One region of the Pseudomonas sp. JE3303 genome, then DNA from elsewhere that is predicted to be linked to it. Evidence: riboswitches for the same ligand, from Rfam matches in the RefSeq annotation. Region 1 holds a riboswitch; each other region holds the start of a gene.
What was found. A riboswitch is a leader RNA that binds a small molecule or an ion and turns the genes downstream of it on or off. The one in region 1 is predicted to bind cobalamin.

Region 1 (5,592 bases):
ATGGTCGCCCGTTACTGGCTCGAAAGCCTGGCTGGCATTCCTTGCCAAGTCGAAGTAGCCAGCGAATTCCGCTACCGCAAGGTGGTCGTGCAGCCTGACACCCTGTTCGTCTCCATCTCCCAGTCCGGCGAAACCGCCGATACCTTGGCTGCATTGCGCAACGCCAAGGAGCTGGGCTTCCTCGGCAGCCTGGCGATCTGCAACGTTGGCATCAGCTCGCTGGTGCGTGAATCCGACCTGACCTTGCTGACCCTGGCCGGCCCGGAGATCGGTGTCGCCTCGACCAAGGCCTTTACGACCCAGCTGGTGTCTCTGATGCTGCTCACCCTGGCCCTCGGCCAGGTCCGTGGCACTCTCGAAGCGGGCGTCGAAGCCGAGCTGGTTGAAGAACTGCGCCGTCTGCCTACCCGCCTGGGTGAAGCGCTGGCCATGGACACCACGGTCGAGAAGACCGCCGAGCTGTTCGCCGACAAGCACCACACCCTGTTCCTGGGCCGTGGCGCCCAGTTCCCGGTGGCCATGGAGGGCGCTCTCAAGCTCAAGGAGATCTCCTACATCCACGCCGAAGCCTATCCGGCCGGCGAGCTCAAGCATGGTCCGCTGGCGCTGGTCGACAACGACATGCCGGTGGTGACCGTCGCGCCAAACAACGAGCTGCTGGAAAAGCTCAAGTCGAACCTGCAGGAAGTCCGTGCGCGTGGTGGCCAGCTGGTAGTGTTTGCCGATGAGCAGGCCGGTCTGTCCAACGGCGAGGGCACCTACGTCATCGAGGTCCCGCACATAATCGACGCCTTGGCGCCGATCCTGTACACGATTCCGCTGCAGCTACTGTCGTACTACGTCGCCGTGCTGAAGGGGACCGATGTGGACCAGCCGCGTAACCTGGCGAAGTCTGTGACGGTGGAGTAAGTCTCGGGGCAGCTGGAAGCGCGCTTTGGATTTCGACAATGAAGTCGGTACAGGCACACTGAAAACGGTCACCGGTGGGAGCCGATAGCGGCTCCCTACCTCGTCCTCCATTGCGGATCAGCGGCTACGGGTACCAACCCGAGGGCATTTTGCCGTGTCGAAGCATGTCTGGGTGAACCTGAATGAAAAAGGCGCCTGATGTTTCCATCAGGCGCCCTTCGTTTCTCCTTGGAAACTATGTAGTCAAGATTGCAGCCTGGCGTTGTGAAGGTTGCGAGGCGTCAGTACCGGGCCTTGGGCCAGCAAGCCGAACGCCAGGCCGAGGACTGTCCATAGCACCACGTGGATGCCAACCGAGGCGACACGGAAGTTCCACAGTAATGAGGCTGAGAACCCGGTTGGTACCTCGTTGATCGCCGGGAACAGCTTGCCGGCCACCGCCATGATCACCCCATAGAGCACGATGGCAAACATGGCTGCGCTCCAGCCGCCGTGACGGGCCAGCAGTTTGCGGAACAGGTTGATCGCCACCACAAGCGCGGAGATCGACACAATCATCATCAGGAAGAACAGCTTGGTGCGCTGGCGGATTGTTTCAGGATCACCCACGGCCGGCGGGTTGGCGGGATACTTGAGCCCTGGCACCAGAAACACACTGATGAATGCCAGCACCGCGAGGATCGCTGCCAACCCCCGTGGACCGACTTTCAAGCCGCCCATGCGTCCCATGGCAAACGCGAAGACCAGGGCGAAGATGCCTCCTATGGACACGCTGTAAATCACCACACCCGTGAATAGCCCTACGGTGCTCTGTACTTCGCGGCTGACCAGCTCTTCTTCCACGTCCGAGGTGCCGTCGCCATGATGATGGCTGTGGCCCATGCCTTCCTCGAACGCAATGGCTTGTTCCACCGAAGGTTCGCCGAACACTTTGGCAAAACCAAAGGCGAGGATGCCCGCCAACAGCCCGGCAAGCATGCCGCGCAGCAGGAGTTTTCCTATCATGTCACGCTCCTCGGTCAGTGGCAGGGGAAGCCCAGCAGGTGGCGGCCGTCATGCACGAACTCGTGCACATGGGTACCCGAGATCAGCGCAGTTGCGCCTTGTTCGGCACCGACGAAGTAGAGGGCCAGCAGCAGAAGCAGACCGGCGAAGATCGCCCATGGCAGGATCTCGCTGAGTGGAAGTGAGGGCAGCGACAGATCGCTTTCAGGGGTAGTGACAACGGTGGTGGACATGCGAAGCTCCTGGAGAATGACGCGTTCGGTCAGGATATTGTGATTGTTGACGAAACTGGGGGTCTGGCTCTCGATTGTCGATTACAGTGGCGCGACCGCGCCGGGCTTTCACCGGCTTCCCCATTCGTAAGAAAATGATACACCTAGTCGGCACTTCCGCTCACCAAGAGTCACCCATGAAGGCTACTCATCTCACGCTGATCAGCCATGCACCCACCGAAGCGCAGCGGTTGGGCCGGTTCCATGTCGATGCTGATGGAGTGCTCGGCTGTGCGGTCAAGTCCCTTTTATTCGAGAACGATACACATCTGCTGGCCGGCCCAGAGTTGCGTACTACCCAGACGGCGAGCATGCTGGGGCAGTGTCATACCGTTGAGGCTGCTTTGCGCGATTGCGATTTTGGTCGGTGGGACGGCCTGTCGCTGAAGGCGCTGCAGCGAGAGGAGCCGGTGCTTTTGGAGGAGTGGCTGACCAATCCTCACGCCGCACCCCATGGGGGTGAGTCAATTGCTGACGTTTGCCGGCGCGTTGCCCTCTGGCTGGACAGCTTTACCGAATCAGGGCACTGGCGGGCGGTGACACACCCGATGATTGTTCGTGCGGCGATGATGCATGTACTGCAAAGCCCATTAGCAGCATTCCGTCACATCGACGTTCAACCTCTGTCGCAGCTGCATCTCGCGCGATACGGTATGTGGCGAGTCAAACTGACAAGCATTGACTGAATGGCATGCCATTCCCGCTACGGACCGATGAAAAACGCCCCGCAGTTTGCGGGGCGTTTTCTATTCTGCGAGGTGCTTGAGACGCTCAAGCACGCTCAACTTCAGTCGAGCAGATCCTGCGGCACCTGCCCACCGTTCTGGGAAAGCTTGGTCAGAACCGCTTTATGCAGCCAGATGTTCATGGCGGCAGAGTCTTCGGTCGAGCCGGTGTAGTTGAGCTCTTTCGCCAGCTCTTTACGATTGGCCAGGCTGCTGTCGATATTCAACAGCTTCAGAAGATCCACGATCGAAGTTTTCCAGTTCAGCTTCTCCGCGCTTTGCGCCGCCAGACCGTCGAGCTTCGCACTGACATCCACTGGCGCAGCCGCAGTTTGCGTGGCCGCTGGCGCCGACGCGGGAGCAGCAGGGGAGGCGGGCGCTGTCCCAGCAGCGGTTGGCGCACCGGCCGGAGTTTGTGTGTCAGCCTTGGCGTGGTTGCCGATGCCGAGTTTGCTCAAGATGGTTCCGAAAAGACTCATGGGATGTTCCTCAAATTATCGGTTATGAACGGCCGCTTGCGTCATACGGTGACGCGGGCCCATTGGCTTTGCGATTAACGATTTCTCAGCGGATCGTTAGGGTTTTTAACGAGGGTCTCATGGTGCGTCACCGACCCAGGTTCGTTTTGCACATCGACATCGGTGCGGCGCACGGTGTCACGCACCGTTTCCTTGTGATCCGAAGACTGCTTGCCCACAGTCACTTCTTCGACCACGCGTGCCGACTTCTCGACCACGACTTCTTCAGCGGTTTCCTGGATCTCGATCGACCCTTCCTTGAAGCTGTTCAGCTCGCCTGGGGTAGCTGCACGATCCACCGGGCGGCGCTCGATGTGTGCATGTTCTTCGTGCAGATTGACGGTCTCTTCCACGGGGCGTTCGCTGATGCGTGACACAACTCGAACGCGACCGGTGTTCAGCTCGCGTTTGCCCACGCGCAGGTTTTCCTCGATCACGGGAATGGCGGTACGCCCGGTCAGGTCATCCGTCCGGCGATCCACTACCTCAGCGCGATCGGCACCCAGGTGGGTCCCCGCAACATGCATCGAACCCGTCTCCTCATTACCCCAGGCGGCAACGCGTTCGTCGATATCGATCGCACCGTTTCGCTCGAGGATCTCTTCGACGAGCTCTGCCTGCACTTCGGTCGCGGCAGTCACCGTCAACACCGCAGCGCCCCGGCGATACGCTTCAGGATAGGCAGTGGCGTAGCGGTGAGGCTTGTCACTGTCATCGTCATCGCTGCCAAAGAGGGAGCCGAAGAAGTGGCTGACCTTGTGCATGAACGAGTCATCGTGCGGCTCGGTGCGCACGGCAGCGCCGGCGCCCGATGCATGCAACTCGGACGATGACAGTTGAATATCGCTTTCCAGTACGCGCTGAGCCAGCAGCTGTGTCTTCGCGGTTTGTGCTTCAGCCAGGGTGTCGAATGCTGCAACCAGTGTATGAGTCATGGGTATCTCTCTCTCGTTGCTAAGGGGAAAAGGTTGGTCGTTAAGATCAGGAGTGTCCTCGGTTCGGTCAGCGGCACGTACTTCAAGGTGCTTCAGCACTACCGATTCAGACCGCAGTGTGACTACCTGAGCAGAAGGCGCTTCCTCCACATGTTGCCGAATATGCAGCTCTTCCTTGAGAACCAGACGCTTCTCAACGACAAGGATTTCTTCAAGGACAGGAATTATGGTGAGGCCATTTTCAGTTCGGACCTGAGGCGGGTTCGAAGCGTCCACCTCGGTACCGATTGGCACTCTTTCAACGGATGCGCTGTGAGTCCGCAGACTCTCGGACACCACATAGTCCTGAGAGTGAACCTGCTTTTCGACAGTGGTCACGCCTGTCGTGACAGTACGCTTCACGACAGTCGCGACTTCTTCCAGGACGGGTATGGGTTCGTCGCCAGGAGGGGTGTTGAAGTTGTCCATAAACCGCTCGTTACCTTTGATGAATCTCGGCTGCTATTAAGCTGAGTGGCACGCAAGCGGATCAGTTCCAACGAATTTCGGCTGCCCTGCGCAGCGGGCATGTGACATAGCCCGTCGACTCGCCCGGAAAGCTTTCCGGGATGGGCTACCATTCCTGCATACGTCCGAGATCGATGGGAGGGTTCATTGATGCTTGCGCAACTTCCCCCTGCGTTGCAAAGCTTGCAACTGCCACTGCGTCTGAAGCTATGGGATGGCAATCACATCGACCTCGGTCCTAGCCCGCAGGTGACAATCCTGATCAAGGAGCCGCAGCTCATTCATCAGCTGACACATCCAAGCCTTAACGAGCTGGGTGCTGCCTTCGTCGAGGGCAAGCTTGAGCTCGAAGGCAGCATCAGCGAAGTCATCCGCGTCTGCGATGAACTCAGCGAAGCGCTGCTCAAGGGTGAAGCCGATTCGAATCCGGAGCGCAAGGCCCACGACAAGCAGACTGACGCTGAGGCCATTTCCTATCACTACGACCTCTCCAACGAGTTCTACCAACTGTGGCTGGACCAGGACATGGCTTATTCCTGTGCCTACTTCAAGGAACCCGACAACACCCTCGATGATGCGCAGCAAGACAAGTTTGACCACCTGTGCCGCAAGCTGCGCTTGCAGGGCGGGGAGTACCTGCTGGACGTGGGCTGCGGCTGGGGCGGGCTGGCGCGTTTTGCCGCGCGTGAGTATGGCGCCAGGGTGTTTGGCATCACGCTTA
Region 2 (5,592 bases), on a different contig from region 1:
GCAGGACGGAGCGCTGCGGCGGGGCGATCATTGACCCGCCTCCAGTTGCTTGAGCTGCGCGCTGAACCGCTCCTGAGCGCGGGGCGGCAAGCCGCTCGGCAGGGACGCAACACCCGGATCGCCCACCTGGATCAGCATCACCATGCCCATGGCCAGGTGCGGAATGCACTGGATGCCGTACAGCCCAGGCACGCTGAAGGCCTGCTCCAGCGGGTGGTTGATCTTGCTCTTGAACGCCTCGGCGCCGGCCGGCAGCAGCGCAGGCAGGCTGGCCGCGTTGTGGCCGCTCTGGGTCGGCAGGAAGCGGACCGTGTCGCCGGGGGCGATGCGCAGGTGGTCGGGCTCGTAGACCATGGCGCCGCCCGGTCCGCGGTTGAGCATTTTCACTTCATGGACATCGGCCAGCGCGGCGGGGGCGAGCAGGGCGGCGGACAGCAGCAGGGCAAGGTGGCGCAACGGCATCGGTCAGGCTTCCAGCATCAAGGGGCGCGAAAGCGCAGGATGCGCGCGCCGTCGAAGGGGTCTGTCAGGTAGTGGGCGTGTACGCCAAACGTGCTCAGCAGGCGCTCGGGGGTAAGCACCTCCAGCGGCTTGCCGAGGGCGACCAGGCGGCCTCGGTCGAGCACGGCGAGGCGGTCGCAGGTGAGCGCCTGGTTGAGGTCGTGCAGGGCGATCAGGGTCGTCACCGGAAGCGCTTGCACACGCTGCAGGATGCTCAGCTGGTGCTGGATGTCCAGGTGGTTGGTGGGTTCGTCGAGCAACAGCAATTGCGGCCGCTGGGCCAGGGCACGGGCGATGTGCACGCGCTGGCGCTCGCCGCCGGACAGGCTGCTCCAGGTACGCTGGCGCAGGTGAAGGGCGTCGACGTCGGCCAGGGCCTGGTCGACGATGCCGGTGTCTTCGGCCGAGAACGGCGACAGAGCCGACAGCCACGGCGTGCGGCCGAGGGCCACGGCGTCGAACACACTGATGGCATCGTTGGTGTCGGCTTGCTGCTCGACCAGGGCGAGGGTCTGGGCGACCTGGCGCCGGGGTTGGCGCGCCAAGGGCTGCGCGAGCAGCTGCACGCGGCCGCTGCTGGGCGTGCGCAGGCCGGCAAGCAGCTTGAGCAGGGTCGATTTGCCGGAGCCGTTGGGACCGACGATGCCCAGGGTTTCGCGGGGATTCACTGCCAGGTTGATGTCATACAGCAGCTGGGTGTCGCGCACGCGAAAGCCCAGGCCCTGGCAACTGAGCAGGGCGGCCTGCAGGGGCGGGGTCATGGCATTCATCGTTGACTCCTGCGGCTGATCAGGATCAGCGCGAACACGGGGGCGCCGATCAGCGCGGTGACCACGCCGACCGGGATCACCTGGCCCGGGATCAGGGTGCGCGACAGTACGTCCGCGGCAATCAGGAACAGCGCGCCGCCCAGCGCACTGGCCGGCAGCAGTCGGCTGTGGCTGCCGCCAAGCAGCAGGCGCAAGGCATGGGGAATGACCAGTCCGACAAAGCCGATGGCGCCGACGATCGATACCATCACCGCAGTCACCAGTGCCGCGCACGTGATCAGCAGCAATTGCACCCGGCGCACCGGGATGCCCAGCGATGCGGCGGAGTCGGCGCCGAAGGTAAAGGCATCGAGCGCGCGCCGATGCCACAGGCATACCAGCAGGCCAATCACGGCCACCGGCACGGCCAGCCAGACCGAAGGCCAGCGCACGCCGCTGAGGTTGCCGAGCAGCCAGAACAGAATGCCGCGCGCCTGTTCGGCACTGGCCGACTTGGTGATCAGGAACGCGGTGAGGGCGTTGAACAGCTGCGAGCCGGCGATCCCTGCAAGAATCACCTGGGCGTTGTTGCTGCTTGGGCCGCTGGCACGGGCCAGCAGCAATACCAGCGCGAACGCCGCCAGCGCGCCGATGAAGGCGCCGCCTGACAGGCTCAGCGCGCCAGCGCCGAAGCCGAGCAAGGCGACCATCACCGCGCCGGTCGAAGCGCCCGCCGACAGGCCGAGCAAGTAGGGTTCGGCGAGCGGGTTGCGCAGCAGCGCCTGCAGGATCACTCCGCAGGTCGCCAGGCCCGAGCCGCAGGCGGCCGCGACCAGGGTGCGGGTCAGGCGGTAGTTCCAGACGATGCCCTGGTCAATGGGGTCGACCGTGTAGCCGGCATTCCAGAGCTGGTTGGCCAGTACCTGGTAGACCACCGTCGGCGACACATTGGCTTCGCCGATGGCGACACCGGCGAGCAAGGCCGCGATGAGCGCGGCCAGTGCCAGGGCGTAAAGGGGCAGCAGACGCATCATGGTTGTGGCGCTTTACCGGAAGCGAAGGCCTGGGACAGGGCGTCCAGGCCGCGGAACAGGCGAATGCCGGCCTGCATGGCGTCGGCGTCGAGCACCACGATGCGGTTGTGCTTCACCGCTTCCATGTTCTTGGTCACAGGGTCGTTGCGCAGAAATTCGAGCTTCTTCTCGAAGTCGTCGGCCGGGAAGCGGCGACGGTCCATGCGGGCGATGATCAACCAGGTCGGGTTGGCCTTGGCCAAGGTCTCCCAGCCAACCGTCGGCCATTCCTCGTTGGACTCGACCACGTTGCGCACGCCCAGGGTTTGCAGCATGTAGTCGGCGACGCCTTTGCGGCCCGCGACGTACGGGTCGATGTCCAGGTCGGCACTGGAGAACCAGAACAGCGCGGACGTATCGCTCAGGTCCTTGCCGGCCAGGCGTGCCTTGGCAGTATCCAGGCGGCTCTTGAGGTCGGTATTGAGTGCGGCGCCTCGTTCCTGCACGTCGAAGATCGCGGCCAGCTGGCTGACACTCTTGTAGATGCTGTCGACCTGGAACGGCTGCAGGCGGGTGCCGTCGGCGCCGACCAGGTTGTCCTTGCCTTCGCAGTCCGACGGCAGCAGGTAGGTAGGAATCTTCAGCTCATGGAACTGCTCGCGGGTGCCGACCACGCCCTGGGCGCCGACCATCCACTCGAACTGCACGGCCAGCAGTTGCGGGCGCTTGCCGATCACCGACTCGAAGCTTGGGTCGTTGTCGGCCAGGCGCTCGACCTTGGCGTTCAGCGCCTGGTACTCGGGGAGCACATTGTTGAACCACAGCGAGGTGCCGACCAGCTTGTCGCCCAGGCCCAGGGCGTAGAGCATCTCGGTGCCGGCCTGGCCGATGGTCACCGCGCGCTCGGGAGCGTGCTCGAAGGTCTGCGGCATGCCGCAGTTGTCGACCGTCAGCGGGTAGTGGGTGGCGGCAGCCTGGGCAAGGCCGCTCAGGCCGAGGCCGGCGAGCAGGGTGACGAAACTGGGCAGCATGATGGGTCGATCTCCTATCGGACAGTACACGGAGGGTACGCACGGACAGGCATCGCCCACCCTGCGCGCAGGCAGGGCAGTACCGGGCGCGGGCGAGCCGCGCACAGTGAAGATGGCCATCCCGGACACCCCGCCGGTTGGTGATTGTTTGCCGGCAGGTCTCCTGACTGGTGCGTCACGGCCCGGCTCCGGCCTTCCCGGGGATCAACCCAGTGGCATCGATGGAGCGGGCTCGGCACTTACAGTTGCGGGGGCAGTTCCGTTTGGCCCGCGCATGGCGGGCCGGGGATTCCCTGTTAGTTCCGTGTGGAAACCGGCGGCGGCATGGTAGACCATCCGCCCTCCGGAAGGGAATGGCCTGGGCTCAGAAGTACTTGAGCCAGGCGATGTCGGGTCGGCGCGCCTTGAGCCGCGCGAACCCGCGCACCGGCAGATACAGCGCGACGCTCAGCAGCACCGCCACCAACCACACGCCGCCGATGCCATCAAAGCCGAAATAGTCGCCCTGGTCGAGGCCGAACAAGGCAACGCTGGCCAGGTACATCAGCTTGAGCACGTACAGGTGCAGCAGGTAGAAGAACATCGGCGCTGCGCCAAACACGGCCAGGGCCGTGACCCAGCGGGCTGGCCCGGCGCGCTCGAACGCGCGCAGCAGCAACAGGCCGGTGCCCAGCGTCAGTGTCAGGAACAGCAACGACGGCGGATACTTGGTGATATTGAAGAAGCTCATCAGGGTCTGCATCGCGCTCGGGTAACCCGACCACGGCGCCTCGCCATAGCCATTGACCATGCGCAAGGCGACAAAGCAGACCAGGGCGCTGGCCCCGAGCAGCAGTAGCCGGTGCTGTCGCTCGGCGGGCGGGCTGGCGCGGGTGAACCAGGGGCCGAGCACGTAACCCAGGCTGATCACGCCGATCCACGGCAACACCGGGTAGGACGTGCGCAGGCGCAGACTGTCGGACACGTCCAGCCAGCCACGGTCATGCAGGATCGCCCAGGGCACGTGCATGGCCGACCCCGGCTCGAAGTGCAGCCCGTCGAGCAGGTTGTGGCCAGCGACGATTGCCACGCCGATCGCCAGCAGCCAGGCACGCGGCAGCCAGACCAGGCCGGCGAGGGCGATCATGCTGACGCCGATCGCCCAGATCACCTGCATGTAGATCACGTTGGGCGGCAGCTGGAAGGTCCAGGCGAAGTTGACCAGGGTGAATTCGAGCAGTACCAGGAACAGGCCGCGCTTGAACAGGAAGGCCGAGACATCGCTGCGGCCCTGATGCTTTTCACCATAGAGATAGGCCGACAGCCCGGTCAGCAGCACGAACACCGGCGCGCAGAGGTGCGCCAGGGTGCGGCTGAAGAACAGCGTCGGGTCGGTGGTGTCGATCACCATTGGATCGCTGACCTGACGGTGCAGGAAGAAGGTTTCTCGAACGTGGTCCAGGAGCATGAACAGGATCACCAGCCCGCGCAGGGCGTCGATGCTCTGCAGGCGCTGGGTAACCAGGGTAGGGGTGGCGGAGGCGCTTGTCATGGAGGGGATCGCAGGCAAGGGGTTGGCGTCAAATGAAACGTTATCTTATAACTATTTCATTTGCCTGCGAAAGGTCCGACGCGAAAAAACGATTTTTTCACATTCTTTTCAGAACTTTTTCAAAGGCCGTGTTTCGAACCGTTTGCATTTGACTGCCACTTTCTATCATGGAGATACCTGCGAATGGCTACTCGCAACCTGCTGCGCAACACCTGCATCCTGGCCCTGGCGGGCGCACCGCTGAGCGCTTTTGCCGCGCCGCCGACCGATCCGATCTTCACGCTGGGCCTGCAGGGCAGCTACAGCGAATTCAAGTTCGAGGGCGGGAGCGACTCCGACAAGGACGATCTGGGCCAGGGCGGTGTGTTCGCCACCTTCGGCAACAAGATGACCGCCGAATCAGGCCTGATCTACCAGGTCGGTGCCGAAGCCAAGTACGGCGAAAAGGACGACAACAAGCTCAAGGAAGCCCAGGCTGATCTGGATGTCGGTTTCCGTGCTGCGCTGGACGCGCGCAACTTCGTCGACCTGACCGTGGGTGGCGGCTACTCGTGGACGCGCTACGAGCCTGAGATCAACGACCTCGACACCCGCTTGACCGCCAAGTCGCCATTTGCGAAAGCAGCAGTGGGCTACAACCACCAGTTCGACAACTCGACCCTGCGTGTCGAAGTGGGCGCCCGTCACACCATCGACGGCCGCGCCCGACTGAAAGTCGATGATTTCGGCAGCGACAGCGTCGATCTCAAGGACCGCACCAACCCGTA
Region 3 (5,592 bases), on a different contig from region 1:
TCCGTTTCCTGATCTACCCAGGAACGCGTCTGCAATAGGGGCCGGCAGCGCGCGAACAATACGTCGAATCCCTAGGCATTAGTACCGGGAGTATAGAGGTGTTGAAAAAGGAGGGCGGGAATGTTGAAAAGTCCTACAGCCGGTAGGGATTTTAACCTAAAGCGCTGTGCAATACGCCGATTTGAGGTAAGAAACAGTGCGGTTCGGCGGAGAAAAGGTGTTCACAAGTCTGTTCACCGGGAGGCGGGTGAGGGCACCCCGGTGAGCGACTTCGTGTATTCGACGTTCGATTTCAAGGACGCTGCATGGCGCCCTGTACCCTACATCCGTCATGCGCCTTCAACACCCGCTCAACCCCTGCCGGATTACGTACCAACGCCGCTCCCACGCGCGTGGGCCGCGCTACCAACTGCCCCGAGCAATTAGGGCAGCGTCCCTGGAAATGGGTGTCGCCGCAAGCGCGGCAGAACGTGCACTCGAAAGAACAGATCAGTGCATCCGGGCTGTCGCCCGGCAGGTCGTTACCGCAGCACTCGCAGTTGGGGCGCAGTTCAAGCATGGCCAGGTCTCCGTCTGTCATGGGAACGCCGAGTCTGCTACCGGCCATGCCAGGTTGGCAATACAGGGGATTCAGGGTCGGTAGAGATGCGCATGGCCCGCGCGGTACAGCGCCGATTCGGCGAACGGAGCGTCGCCCAGCACGTGACCCACCAGTATCAGCGCAGTGCGCCGGAACCCCTTGGCCTGCACGCGCTGGACAATGTCATCCAGCGTGCCCTGGACCCAGTCCTGGTCCGGCCAGGTGGCGCGGTGCACCACGGCGATCGGACAGTCACCGCCATAATGCGGGAGCAGCTCGGCGACGATCTTCTCCAGGTGCTTGACCCCAAGGTGAATGGCCAGGGTGCAGCGGTGCCGGGCGAGATCGGCCAGCTGCTCACCGGCAGGCATCGGCGAGCTGTCGCCATAGCGGGTCAGGATGACAGTCTGCGCCACCTCCGGCAGGGTCAGTTCACAGCCCAGCAGCGCCGCGCTGGCGGCCGTGGCGGTAACGCCGGGGATGATCTGGTAGTCGATGCCCAGTTCGCGCAGATGACGGATCTGCTCGCCGATGGCGCCGTAGAGGCTCGGGTCGCCGCTGTGCACGCGCGCGACATCCTGCCCCTTGGCATGGGCGCTGCGGATGGCATCGATGATCTGCTCAAGGTGCAGTTCAGCGCTGTTCAACACTACGTCGGCACGATGGCCTTCAAGCACGGCGGCCGGAACCAGGGAGCCGGCATAGATGATCACCGGACACTGACGGATCAGGCGCTGGCCCTTGACCGTGATCAGCTCGGGATCGCCGGGGCCGGCGCCGATGAAATAGACCGTCATGAAGAATCCTTGCAGGTAAAGCGGCGATTATCCGTCAAGAACCGCGCTGCACGCCAATGCCAGTGTCGCCTGGCCGCTGGCCTGACGGGTGACGTGCAGTCGCACCGGCCCGGGATGGGTGGTTGCGGCCATGGCCAGCGCCGCGCTCTCGGCTACCCCCCAGCAGCCGGTGTGTTGCCAGGCGGTGAGCGAACGCTGGCTCAGCTGCGCCTCGAACGGCGCCAGTTGCATGGCGCTGAAGAACATCAGCGGCAGCCCTAGCTGCGCGGCCAGTTGGCGCACCCCTGGCTCGTCCGACTTGCCCTCGATGCTGGCCAGGCCTCTGACTGCGCTGAGCGGCAACGCCTGGGCCGCGAGCACCTGCTGCAGCAGCTCGGCCAGTTCGCTGGCGGGGCAGCCGCGCCGGCAGCCGATGCCGGCATACAACGCGGCGCGCTCGACGCGGGTGACGGGCATGATGCGTTCCTCTGCTCTCTATAGGCGGCAGGAGCAAATCACGGGACCGATCGCCCGTCAATCACAGCCAGCGGTTGACCGCCTGACAGGCACTGCGTAGCCTTGCCGGTCCGAGGTTCTCTGGTGAACTGCACCAGAGCTAAGACGGGAACGCGGTACCAATCCGCGGCTGCCCCCGCAACTGTAAGCACTGCCCAGATCGACACAGCCACTGCGCCAGCGCGGGAAGGCGTCGATCGACCGGCCCGGCCGGTGTGGTGCAAGCCAGGAGACCTGCCTCGCAACGAATTCGACTTCCAACCGGGCGGGGTGATCCGGTGGCGAACGCGCCCAGGCAAGCCTGCCTGCGGCTTTCGTCCCGCATGCCCGCCATCCTGCCAAGGGCATCGACATGAAAACACTGGCCAAGCTCCCCGTCACCATCGTCACCGGCTTCCTGGGCTCGGGCAAGACCACGTTGCTGCGCCACATGCTGGACAACGCACAGGGCCGGCGCATCGCTGTCATCGTCAACGAGTTCGGCGAGCTGGGCATCGACGGCGAAATCCTCAAGCAGTGCAGCATCGGCTGCACCGAGGAAGAGGCCAGCGGCCGCGTCTATGAGCTGGCCAATGGCTGCCTGTGCTGCACCGTGCAGGAAGAGTTCTTTCCGGTCATGCGCGAGCTGGTCGCACGGCGTGGCGACCTGGACCACATCCTCATCGAAACCAGTGGCCTGGCCCTGCCCAAGCCGCTGGTCCAGGCCTTCCAGTGGCCAGAAATCCGCAACGCCTGCACCGTCGATGCGGTCATCACCGTGGTCGACAGCCCGGCAGTAGCCGCCGGCACTTTCGCAGCCTATCCCGACCAGGTCGACGCCCAGCGCAAGCTCGACCCGAACCTGGACCATGAATCACCACTGCACGAGCTGTTCGCCGATCAGTTGGCCAGCGCCGACCTGGTGGTGCTGAACAAGGCCGACCTGATCGCCCCCGCCGACCTGGCCAAGGTGCGCGCCGAAGTGCTAGAAGAGCTGCCCCCGGCGGTCAAGGTCATCGAGGCCAGCAGTGGCCGCTTGCCGCTTGACGTGCTGCTGGGCGTCGGTGCCGAGTCCGAGGCGCACATCGACGGCCGCCGTACCCATCATGATTCGCACCACGACGGCGATGACCATGACGACCATGACCATGACCACGACGCGTTCGATTCGATTTCCATCGACTTGCCCGAAGCCGACGAGAGCCTGCTGCTCGACGCCCTGACCAGCCTGGTAACCGAATTCGGCATCCTGCGCGCCAAGGGCTTCGCGGCCATTCCCGGCAAGCCGATGCGTTTGCTGATCCAGGGCGTGGGCAGCCGCTTCGACAAGCACTTCGACCGCGCCTGGCGTGCCGACGAGCCGCGCATCACCCGCCTGGTGCTGATCGGCCAGGAACTGGACGCGGCGCTGCTCGAAGCTCGCCTGCGCCAGGCACTGGGCGCCTGACCCATGCACCTGCTGCGGACCCAGCCCGGTTGCTTCGTACCGGACGACAGCATCGCCGATCTCGGCCAGACACCCGCTGACCTGGTGATCCTCTGCAGCGGTGATTCGCACCTGGCACTGCTGGCCGAAACCGCCCAGCAGTTGCCGGAGGACTTCCCCAGCCTGCGCCTGGCCAACCCCATGCAGGTGCAGAACCATGCCTCGGTCGACCTTTATGTCGGCCAGGTGCTGCGCCACGCCAAGGTCATCCTGGTGTCGCTGCACGGCGGTGTCGGCTACTGGCGTTACGGCGTCGAGCAGTTGGTCACGCTGGCCGAACGGGGTGTTCATCTGATCCTGGTGCCGGGCGACGACCGCCCTGACCCGGAGTTGATGGGCCTGGGCACGGTCTCGGGCGCCGAGGCGGATCGTGCCTGGCACTTCCTGCGCCAGGGCGGCAAGGCCAATGCCCTGAACCTGTTCAAGTGCCTGGCCAACCGTTGGCTTGGCCGCGACTACGCCTGGGATGAGCCGCAGCAGCTGCCACGCACCGCGGTGTACCACCCGGCCAAGGCCAGCGCCTGCCTGGCAGACTGGTTCGGCCAGTGGCATCCCGACCAGCCCGTCGCCCCTGTGCTGTTCTACCGCTCGCACTTGCAGGCGGCCAACACTGCTTTCATGGATACCTTCTGCGAGCGCCTCGCGGCGGCGGGGCTGAACCCATTGCCGATCGCCGTGGCCAGCCTCAAGGAAGCCGCCTGCCTCGCCCAGGTCGAAGCCTGGATGGACGAAGCCGGCGCCGAGGTGATCATCAACACTACAGGCTTCGCCCTTTCCAGTCCCGAGCAGCCCAACCTGCGGCCGTTCAGGCGCGATGTGCCGGTGCTCCAGGCCATCTGCGCCCAGGACAACCAGCCTGGCTGGGAAGACAGCGAGCAGGGCCTGGGTGCCCGCGACCTCGCCATGCACATCGTGCTGCCGGAACTGGACGGGCGGATCATCACCCGGCCGGTCAGCTTCAAGGACCTGGCCTGGCGCAGCGAGCGCAGCCAGTCGGACGTGGTCTGCTACCGGGCACATCCCGAGCGCATGGATTTCGTCGCTGAACTGGCACGGCACTGGGTCGAGCTGGCGCGCCTGCCCAATGGGCAAAAACGCGTGGCGCTGGTGCTGGCCAACTATCCCACCCGCGACGGGCGAATTGGCAACGGCGTTGGCCTCGATACCCCGGCGGCGGCGCTTAACATCCTGCAAGCGCTCAAGGACCAGGAATATCCCGTCGGCGAGCTGCCGCACAGCGGTACCGCGCTGATCCATGCGCTGCTGGGCGGAGTGACCAACGATCTGGACCACCTCGACCAGCGTCCTTGCGCGCAGAGCCTGGACCTGGCCGACTACCATGCCGCCTTCGCCGCCTTGCCCGCTGCCAACCAGCAGGCGGTGCTGGAGCGCTGGGGCCCGGCCGAGCAGGATCCGATGTGCCGCAGTGGGCGAATGATGATCGCCGGGCTGCGCTTTGGCCTGACCTTTGTCGGCATCCAGCCGGCACGCGGTTACCAGGTGGACCCAAGCGCGGTCTACCACGATCCCGACCTGGTGCCGCCACACGGCTACCTGGCCTTCTACTTCTGGTTGCGCCACGCCTACGCCGCCGATGCGCTGATCCACGTCGGCAAGCACGGCAACCTGGAATGGCTGCCGGGCAAGGGTGTCGGCCTGTCGGCCGAATGCTGGCCCGATGCATTGCTCGGCCCGTTGCCGAACATCTATCCCTTCATCGTCAACGATCCGGGCGAGGGTGCCCAGGCCAAGCGCCGCACCCAGGCGGTGATCATCGATCACCTGATGCCGCCGCTGACCCGCGCCGAAACCTACGGGCCGCTGCGTCATCTGGAGCGCCTGGCCGACGAGTACTATGAAGCGCAGCTGCTCGACCCGCGGCGCGCCCGCGAGCTGCAGCGCGATATCCTCGAACTGGTCAAGGCCAACCACATCGACCGCGAACTACAGCTCGAGGGTGCATTGGACGATGCCGATGTGTGGCTGCCACGCCTGGATACCTACCTGTGCGATCTCAAGGAGTCGCAGATCCGCGATGGCCTGCACATATTCGGCCAGTCGCCCCAGGGACGCTTGCGCCTCGACACGCTGCTGGCCCTGCTGCGAGTGGCGCGCGGTGACGGCCGCGATGGTAACGCCAGCCTGATCCGCGCGCTGGCCAGGGCCCTGACGCTGGGCTTCGACCCGCTCGATGCCGACCTCGGCCAGCCATGGCAAGGGCCGCGCCCGGAACTGCTGCGGACCCTGAGCGACGA
Region 4 (5,592 bases), on a different contig from region 1:
TTTCCCTGACGGCACTGCTCGGTGCCTGCTCGAGTCATGCCCCCGCGCCGGCTCCCGTGGCCCCACGGGTGGTCATGTACAGCCAACCCTCGTTCTCCCCAGTGGCCGAAGACGTGCTGTTCAGAGCCATCGGCCTGGTGGGCACGCCCTATCGGTGGGGAGGCAACACGCCTGATTCCGGATTTGATTGCAGCGGCCTGATCGGCTACGTGTACCGCGATGCCGCAGGCATCAGCCTGCCACGCACCACCCGCGAGATGATCAGCGTTCGCGCGCCGGATATCGACATTCAGGCACTGCAGTCTGGCGACCTGGTGTTCTTTGCGACCAACGGCGGGTCGCAGGTCAGTCATGCCGGAATCTACGTAGGAGAAGGGCGCTTCGTGCACGCCCCGTCGACCGGCGGGACGGTGCGACTGGATTACCTGTCCAACAGCTACTGGCACAAGGCGTATCTGCAGGCGAAGAGAATCATTCCTTCCGGCAACCTGGCGACCAATCCCTGACGCCAGAAGCCTGGTCACTTCGCCTTGGTCACCCGCCAGATCACATTTCCTACATCATCGGCGACCAGCACGCCGCCTTGTTGGTCGGTGACCACGCCAACCGGCCGGCCCATGGCTTTCTCGTCATCGTTCAGGAACCCGCTCAGCAGATCCACCGGCTTGCCCGAGGGCTTCCCGTCCGCCCCGAACGGCACGAATACCACTTTGTAGCCACTGTGCGGATCGCGGTTCCAGGAGCCGTGCTGGCCGATGAACGCACCCCGCCCGAATGGCGCGGGCAGCACGCCGTCCTTGGCGAACGCCAGTCCGAGCGAGGCGGTGTGCGGGCCGACGGCGTAATCGGGGACCAGGGCCTTGGCGACCATGTCCGGCGCCTGTGGCTTGACCCGCACGTCGACGTGCTGCCCGTAGTAGCTGTATGGCCACCCGTAGAAGCCGCCCTCCTTGACCGAAGTGATGTAGTCGGGCACCAGATCGCTGCCAATCTCGTCACGCTCGTTCACCGCCGTCCATAACGCGCCTGTGGTCGGCTCCCAGTCCAGGCCATTGGGATTGCGCAGACCTGAAGCAAAAATCCGGTGCTGGCCGGTGGCGCGGTCGACTTCCCAGATGGCGGCTCGGCCTTGCTCCTGCTCAAGGCCGTTTTCCCCCACATTGCTGTTGGAGCCGACGGTAACGTAGAGCTTCTTGCCGTCGCGGCTGGCGATGACGTTCTTGGTCCAGTGATGGTTGAGCATGCCGCCCGGCAGGTCGACCACCTTGGCGGGATTCTGGACTTGCGTGGTGCCAGGCGGGTAGTGGAAGCGCAGCAGGCGATCGGTGTCGGCTACGTAGAAGTCTGTTCCGACGAGGGCCATGCCAAAGGGTGAGTTGAGTCCATCGATAAAGGTGGTACGCACTTCGGCGACGCCGTCATGGTCGGCGTCGCGCAGCAGGGTGATGCGGTTGGCACTGGGCACGCCTGCGCCTGCGCGCTTCATCACTTTCTTCATTATCCAGCCGCGCACGCCCTTGTCGTCATCGGGCTTGGGCGGGGCGTTGGTCTCGGCCACCAGCACGTCACCGTTGGGCAGTACATAGAGCCAGCGCGGATGATCGAGGTTGCCCGCGAAGGCCGTCACCTGGGTGCCGGGCGCCGCTTGGGGCTTGACGCCTTGTGGCCAGCCCACCGCGGGTGCGATGTTGACGGTGGGCATGAGGGTCTCGTTCGGCTCGGGCAGGTTTGGCGAGGGGCCGAAGCCTTCGTCCAGCTTCAGCCGGGCGGTCTCGCCGCAACCGCCCAGGCCGGTGGCCAGGGCCAGCACTATCGCTACGCGTATCCTGTCCATGTTCGAGATCCTCGCAAGGTGGTCATCAAGTATTCAGAGCCATACCCCGCAAACTAGGTTCAGTGCCCCCGGTCCAGTGGCAGATCGTCCCGGGTTTGATTGACGCTCCGAGTGCAACCCTCTAACCTTCGCGGCGTGTTTCAGGTGCTCTGCGGGCGAAGGCTCGGCAGGGTGAAACTGGGAAGCCGGTGAGCGCAGACAAGGCGCGATTCCGGCGCTGCCCCCGCAACGGTAAGCGAGTGAACGCCGCGCATGGCCACTGGGTTTGACTACCCGGGAAGGCGCGTGGCACAAGGCCCCGAGCCTGCTCGCAAGTCCGGAGACCGGCCTGTTACAGCCAACGGCATCACGGAGGGTGATGCGCGGAGCACCGTGGCCAGCGCCGCGGCCCTGCGCGTTTTCCGTATGCCTGCCTATTTATCTGTCGTCGCCTGGTGCCTGCCAGCGCGCGCCCGAGCGCGGCGCCCGACAGTCTGCGGAGAACTTTCATGAGCGAATCCACCGAGCGTGACGAACGCCACCTGGCGCGCATGCAGCGCAAGAAGGCCGTGATCGACGAGCGTATCGCCAGCGCCCCTAATGAATGCGGCCTGCTGCTGGTGCTGACGGGCAACGGCAAGGGCAAGAGCAGCTCGGCCTTCGGCATGCTCGCCCGCGCCATGGGTCACGGCATGCAGTGCGGCGTGGTGCAGTTCATCAAGGGCCGCAACAGCACCGGCGAAGAGTTGTTCTATCGCCGCTTCCCTGAACAGGTGCGGTATCACGTGATGGGCGAGGGCTTTACCTGGGAAACCCAGGACCGCCAGCGCGATATCGCCGCCGCGGAAGCAGCCTGGGCCGTGTCGCGGCAGATGCTGCAAGACCCTGCGATCGGCTTCGTTGTGCTCGACGAGCTCAATATTGCGCTCAAGCATGGCTATCTCGACCTCGACCAGGTCCTTGGCGACCTGCAGGCCCGCCCGCCGATGCAGCATGTGATCGTCACCGGCCGCGGCGCCAAGCCCGAACTGATCGACCTGGCCGACACCGTTACCGAGATGGGCGTCGTCAAGCATGCCTTCCAGGCCGGCATCCGCGCGCAAAAGGGTGTCGAACTGTGAGCCAAGCCCGGCACTGCCCGGCGGTTCTGATCGCGGCACCGGCTTCAGGCCAGGGCAAGACCACGGTCACCGCTGCATTGGCACGCCTGCATCGAAACCTCGGCCGCAAGGTGCGGGTGTTCAAGTGCGGGCCGGATTTTCTCGATCCGATGATTCTCGAGCGTGCCAGCGGTGCGCCGGTGTACCAGCTCGACATGTGGATGATCGGCGAGCAGGAGAGCCGCCGACTGCTGTGGGAAGCGGCACTGGATGCCGACCTGATCCTGATCGAAGGAGTCATGGGGCTGTTCGATGGCACTCCTTCGAGCGCGGATCTGGCGCGGCACTTTGGCGTGCCGGTGCTGGCGGTGATCGACGGCACGGCCATGGCCCAGACCTTCGGCGCCCTGGCCCTGGGTCTGGCGCGCTATCAGGCCGACCTGCCGTTCGCGGGTGTCCTGGCGAACCGCGTCGGCACGCTGCGCCACGCGCAATTGCTCGAAGGGAGCCTGACCGAAGGGCTGCGTTGGTATGGCGGGCTGTCGCGGGGGAGCGACATCGAGCTGCCGAGCCGGCATCTCGGCTTGGTCCAGGCGAGCGAATTGAATGATCTGGACGCGCGTCTCGATGCCGCCGCCCAGGCCTTGGGCGAGAGCTGCGATGCCGCCTTGCCGCCGCCTGTCCGCTTCGCCGAGCCGGATCCTGTCGCGGTCGAGCCGTTTCTGGCCGGCGTGCGCATCGGCGTGGCCCGTGACGAAGCCTTTGCCTTCCTGTACGGCGCCAATCTCGACCTGCTGCAGGCCATGGGTGCCGAGCTGGTGTTCTTCTCGCCTGTGCATGACGCGCATCTGCCTGACGTCGACAGCCTTTATCTGCCCGGCGGTTATCCCGAGCTGCACCATCAGGTCCTGTCCGGCAATGGCCCGATGCTGCACGCCATCCGTGCGCACCACGCGCAAGGCAAGCCACTGCTCGCCGAATGCGGCGGGATGCTGTACCTGCTCGATTCCCTGACCGACGTGACGGGTGAACGAGCCGAGCTGCTTGGCCTGCTTGCAGGGGACGCCGTGATGCAGAAACGGCTGGCGGCGTTGGCCCTCCAGGACGTTGCATTGCCGGAGGGCAACCTGCGCGGACATACCTACCATCATTCGCTGACCAGCACCGAGCTGGAACCGATCGCCCGTGGGCACAGCCCGAATGGTGGACGTGGCGCCGAGGCGGTCTATCGCTGCGGCCGGCTGACGGCGTCCTACGTGCACTTCTATTTTCCGTCCAACCCACCTGCGGCGGCGGCGCTGTTGCGGCCATGAGCGAGCAGGCCTTCAACGACGCCGAGCGTGCAGCGGTCTACCGCGCCATTGGCGAGCGGCGCGACATGCGTCATTTCACCGGGGGCGAGGTCGCTCCCGAGCTGCTGGCCAGACTGCTGGGCGCGGCGCACCAGGCGCCCAGCGTCGGGCTGATGCAGCCCTGGCGTTTCATCCGCATCAGCGACCGGGCCCTGCGTGGGCAGATCCAGGCGCTGGTCGAGGAGGAACGGGTGCGCACGGCGCACGCGCTGGGCGAGCGTTCCGATGAGTTCATGCAGCTCAAGGTCGAGGGTATTGGCGACTGCGCCGAGGTGCTGGTGGCAGCCTTGATGGACCAGCGCGAAGCGCACATCTTTGGCCGCAGGACCTTGCCGGAGATGGACCTCGCATCGCTGTCGTGCGCGATCCAGAACCTCTGGCTGGCGGCGCGTGCCGAAGGCCTGGGCATGGGCTGGGTGTCGCTGTTCGAGCCTCAGGCACTGGCGGCGCTGCTGGGCATGCCGGCAGGCGCCAAGCCGCTGGCGGTATTGTGCCTGGGCCCGGTCGAGGCATTCTACCCGGCGCCGATGCTGGTGCTCGAAGGGTGGGCGCAGGAGCGGCCGCTGAGCGAGATGCTGTTTGAAAACCACTGGGGGAACAAGCAATGAGCGTGGCCTTGCTGACCGTGGCCGGGGTGGCCATGGATGCGCTGCTGGGCGAACCGCAGCGGCGACATCCGCTGGTGGCGTTCGGACGCCTGGCGTCGCGCCTGGAGCAGCGCCTGAACGCCGGTGGCCGAGGCTGGCGCAGCCATGGCGTCAGCGCCTGGTTCCTGGCCGTGGTGCCGCTTACGCTGGTCGCGATGATCCTTTCGTGGCTGCCTTATGTTGGCTGGCTGGTCGAGGTTCTTGCACTGTATTGCGCGCTGGGAATGCGCAGCCTTGGCGAACATGTGCTGCCAGTGGCCGAGGCCTTGCGCCGGGGTGATCTTGACCAGGCACGCCAGCGCGTGGGGTACCTGGTGAGCCGCGAAACCCGCGAGCTCGACGAGCCTGCCGTGGCGCGCGCGGCCACTGAATCAGTGCTGGAAAACGGCAGCGATGCGGTGTTCGCCGCGTTGTTCTGGTTTGCCGTGGCCGGTGCCCCCGGGGTGGTGCTGTATCGCCTGAGCAACACCCTCGATGCCATGTGGGGTTACCGCAACGAGCGCTTCGAGCGCTTTGGCTGGGCCGCGGCGCGCATCGATGACCTGCTCAACTATATTCCGGCCAGGCTGGTGGCGCTGACCTACGCCTCGCTGGGCAAGACCCGCCTGGCCCTGTCCTGCTGGCGTCGCCAGGCCCCACTGTGGGACAGCCCGAATGCAGGCCCCGTCATGGCCGCAGGC

Region 2: linked by a shared signal. The riboswitch ahead of AC0ZZU_RS15575 (ABC transporter substrate-binding protein) and the one ahead of AC0ZZU_RS00655 (CbtB domain-containing protein) in region 1 are both predicted to bind cobalamin.
Region 3: linked by a shared signal. The riboswitch ahead of cobW (cobalamin biosynthesis protein CobW) and the one ahead of AC0ZZU_RS00655 (CbtB domain-containing protein) in region 1 are both predicted to bind cobalamin.
Region 4: linked by a shared signal. The riboswitch ahead of cobO (cob(I)yrinic acid a,c-diamide adenosyltransferase) and the one ahead of AC0ZZU_RS00655 (CbtB domain-containing protein) in region 1 are both predicted to bind cobalamin.

What each region holds. Positions count from the first base shown of each region.
Region 1 is NZ_JBWGIF010000001.1:128,877-134,468, forward strand. Features, by position in the region: gene glmS (glutamine--fructose-6-phosphate transaminase (isomerizing)) at 1-909, shown strand, start outside; gene AC0ZZU_RS00650 (CbtA family protein) at 1,153-1,914, opposite strand; gene AC0ZZU_RS00655 (CbtB domain-containing protein) at 1,929-2,147, opposite strand; cobalamin riboswitch at 2,184-2,309, opposite strand; gene AC0ZZU_RS00660 (histidine phosphatase family protein) at 2,324-2,872, shown strand; gene AC0ZZU_RS00665 (DUF3597 domain-containing protein) at 2,974-3,390, opposite strand; gene AC0ZZU_RS00670 (DUF2382 domain-containing protein) at 3,465-4,832, opposite strand; gene cfaB (C17 cyclopropane fatty acid synthase CfaB) at 5,022-5,592, shown strand, end outside.
Region 2 is NZ_JBWGIF010000010.1:80,886-86,477, forward strand. Features, by position in the region: gene AC0ZZU_RS15555 (OprD family porin) at 1-31, opposite strand, end outside; gene AC0ZZU_RS15560 (pseudoazurin) at 28-462, opposite strand; gene AC0ZZU_RS15565 (ABC transporter ATP-binding protein) at 480-1,271, opposite strand; gene AC0ZZU_RS15570 (FecCD family ABC transporter permease) at 1,268-2,284, opposite strand; gene AC0ZZU_RS15575 (ABC transporter substrate-binding protein) at 2,281-3,294, opposite strand; cobalamin riboswitch at 3,431-3,627, opposite strand; gene AC0ZZU_RS15580 (acetyltransferase domain-containing protein) at 3,659-4,825, opposite strand; gene AC0ZZU_RS15585 (outer membrane beta-barrel protein) at 5,009-5,592, shown strand, end outside.
Region 3 is NZ_JBWGIF010000007.1:47,130-52,721, reverse strand. Features, by position in the region: gene AC0ZZU_RS11610 (DUF1272 domain-containing protein) at 293-559, opposite strand; gene cobM (precorrin-4 C(11)-methyltransferase) at 631-1,377, opposite strand; gene AC0ZZU_RS11600 (cobalamin biosynthesis protein) at 1,405-1,833, opposite strand; cobalamin riboswitch at 1,930-2,128, shown strand; gene cobW (cobalamin biosynthesis protein CobW) at 2,225-3,298, shown strand; gene cobN (cobaltochelatase subunit CobN) at 3,302-5,592, shown strand, end outside.
Region 4 is NZ_JBWGIF010000017.1:23,746-29,337, reverse strand. Features, by position in the region: gene AC0ZZU_RS22020 (C40 family peptidase) at 1-506, shown strand, start outside; gene AC0ZZU_RS22015 (PQQ-dependent sugar dehydrogenase) at 521-1,834, opposite strand; cobalamin riboswitch at 1,960-2,180, shown strand; gene cobO (cob(I)yrinic acid a,c-diamide adenosyltransferase) at 2,323-2,934, shown strand; gene AC0ZZU_RS22005 (cobyrinate a,c-diamide synthase) at 2,931-4,226, shown strand; gene bluB (5,6-dimethylbenzimidazole synthase) at 4,223-4,873, shown strand; gene cbiB (adenosylcobinamide-phosphate synthase CbiB) at 4,870-5,592, shown strand, end outside.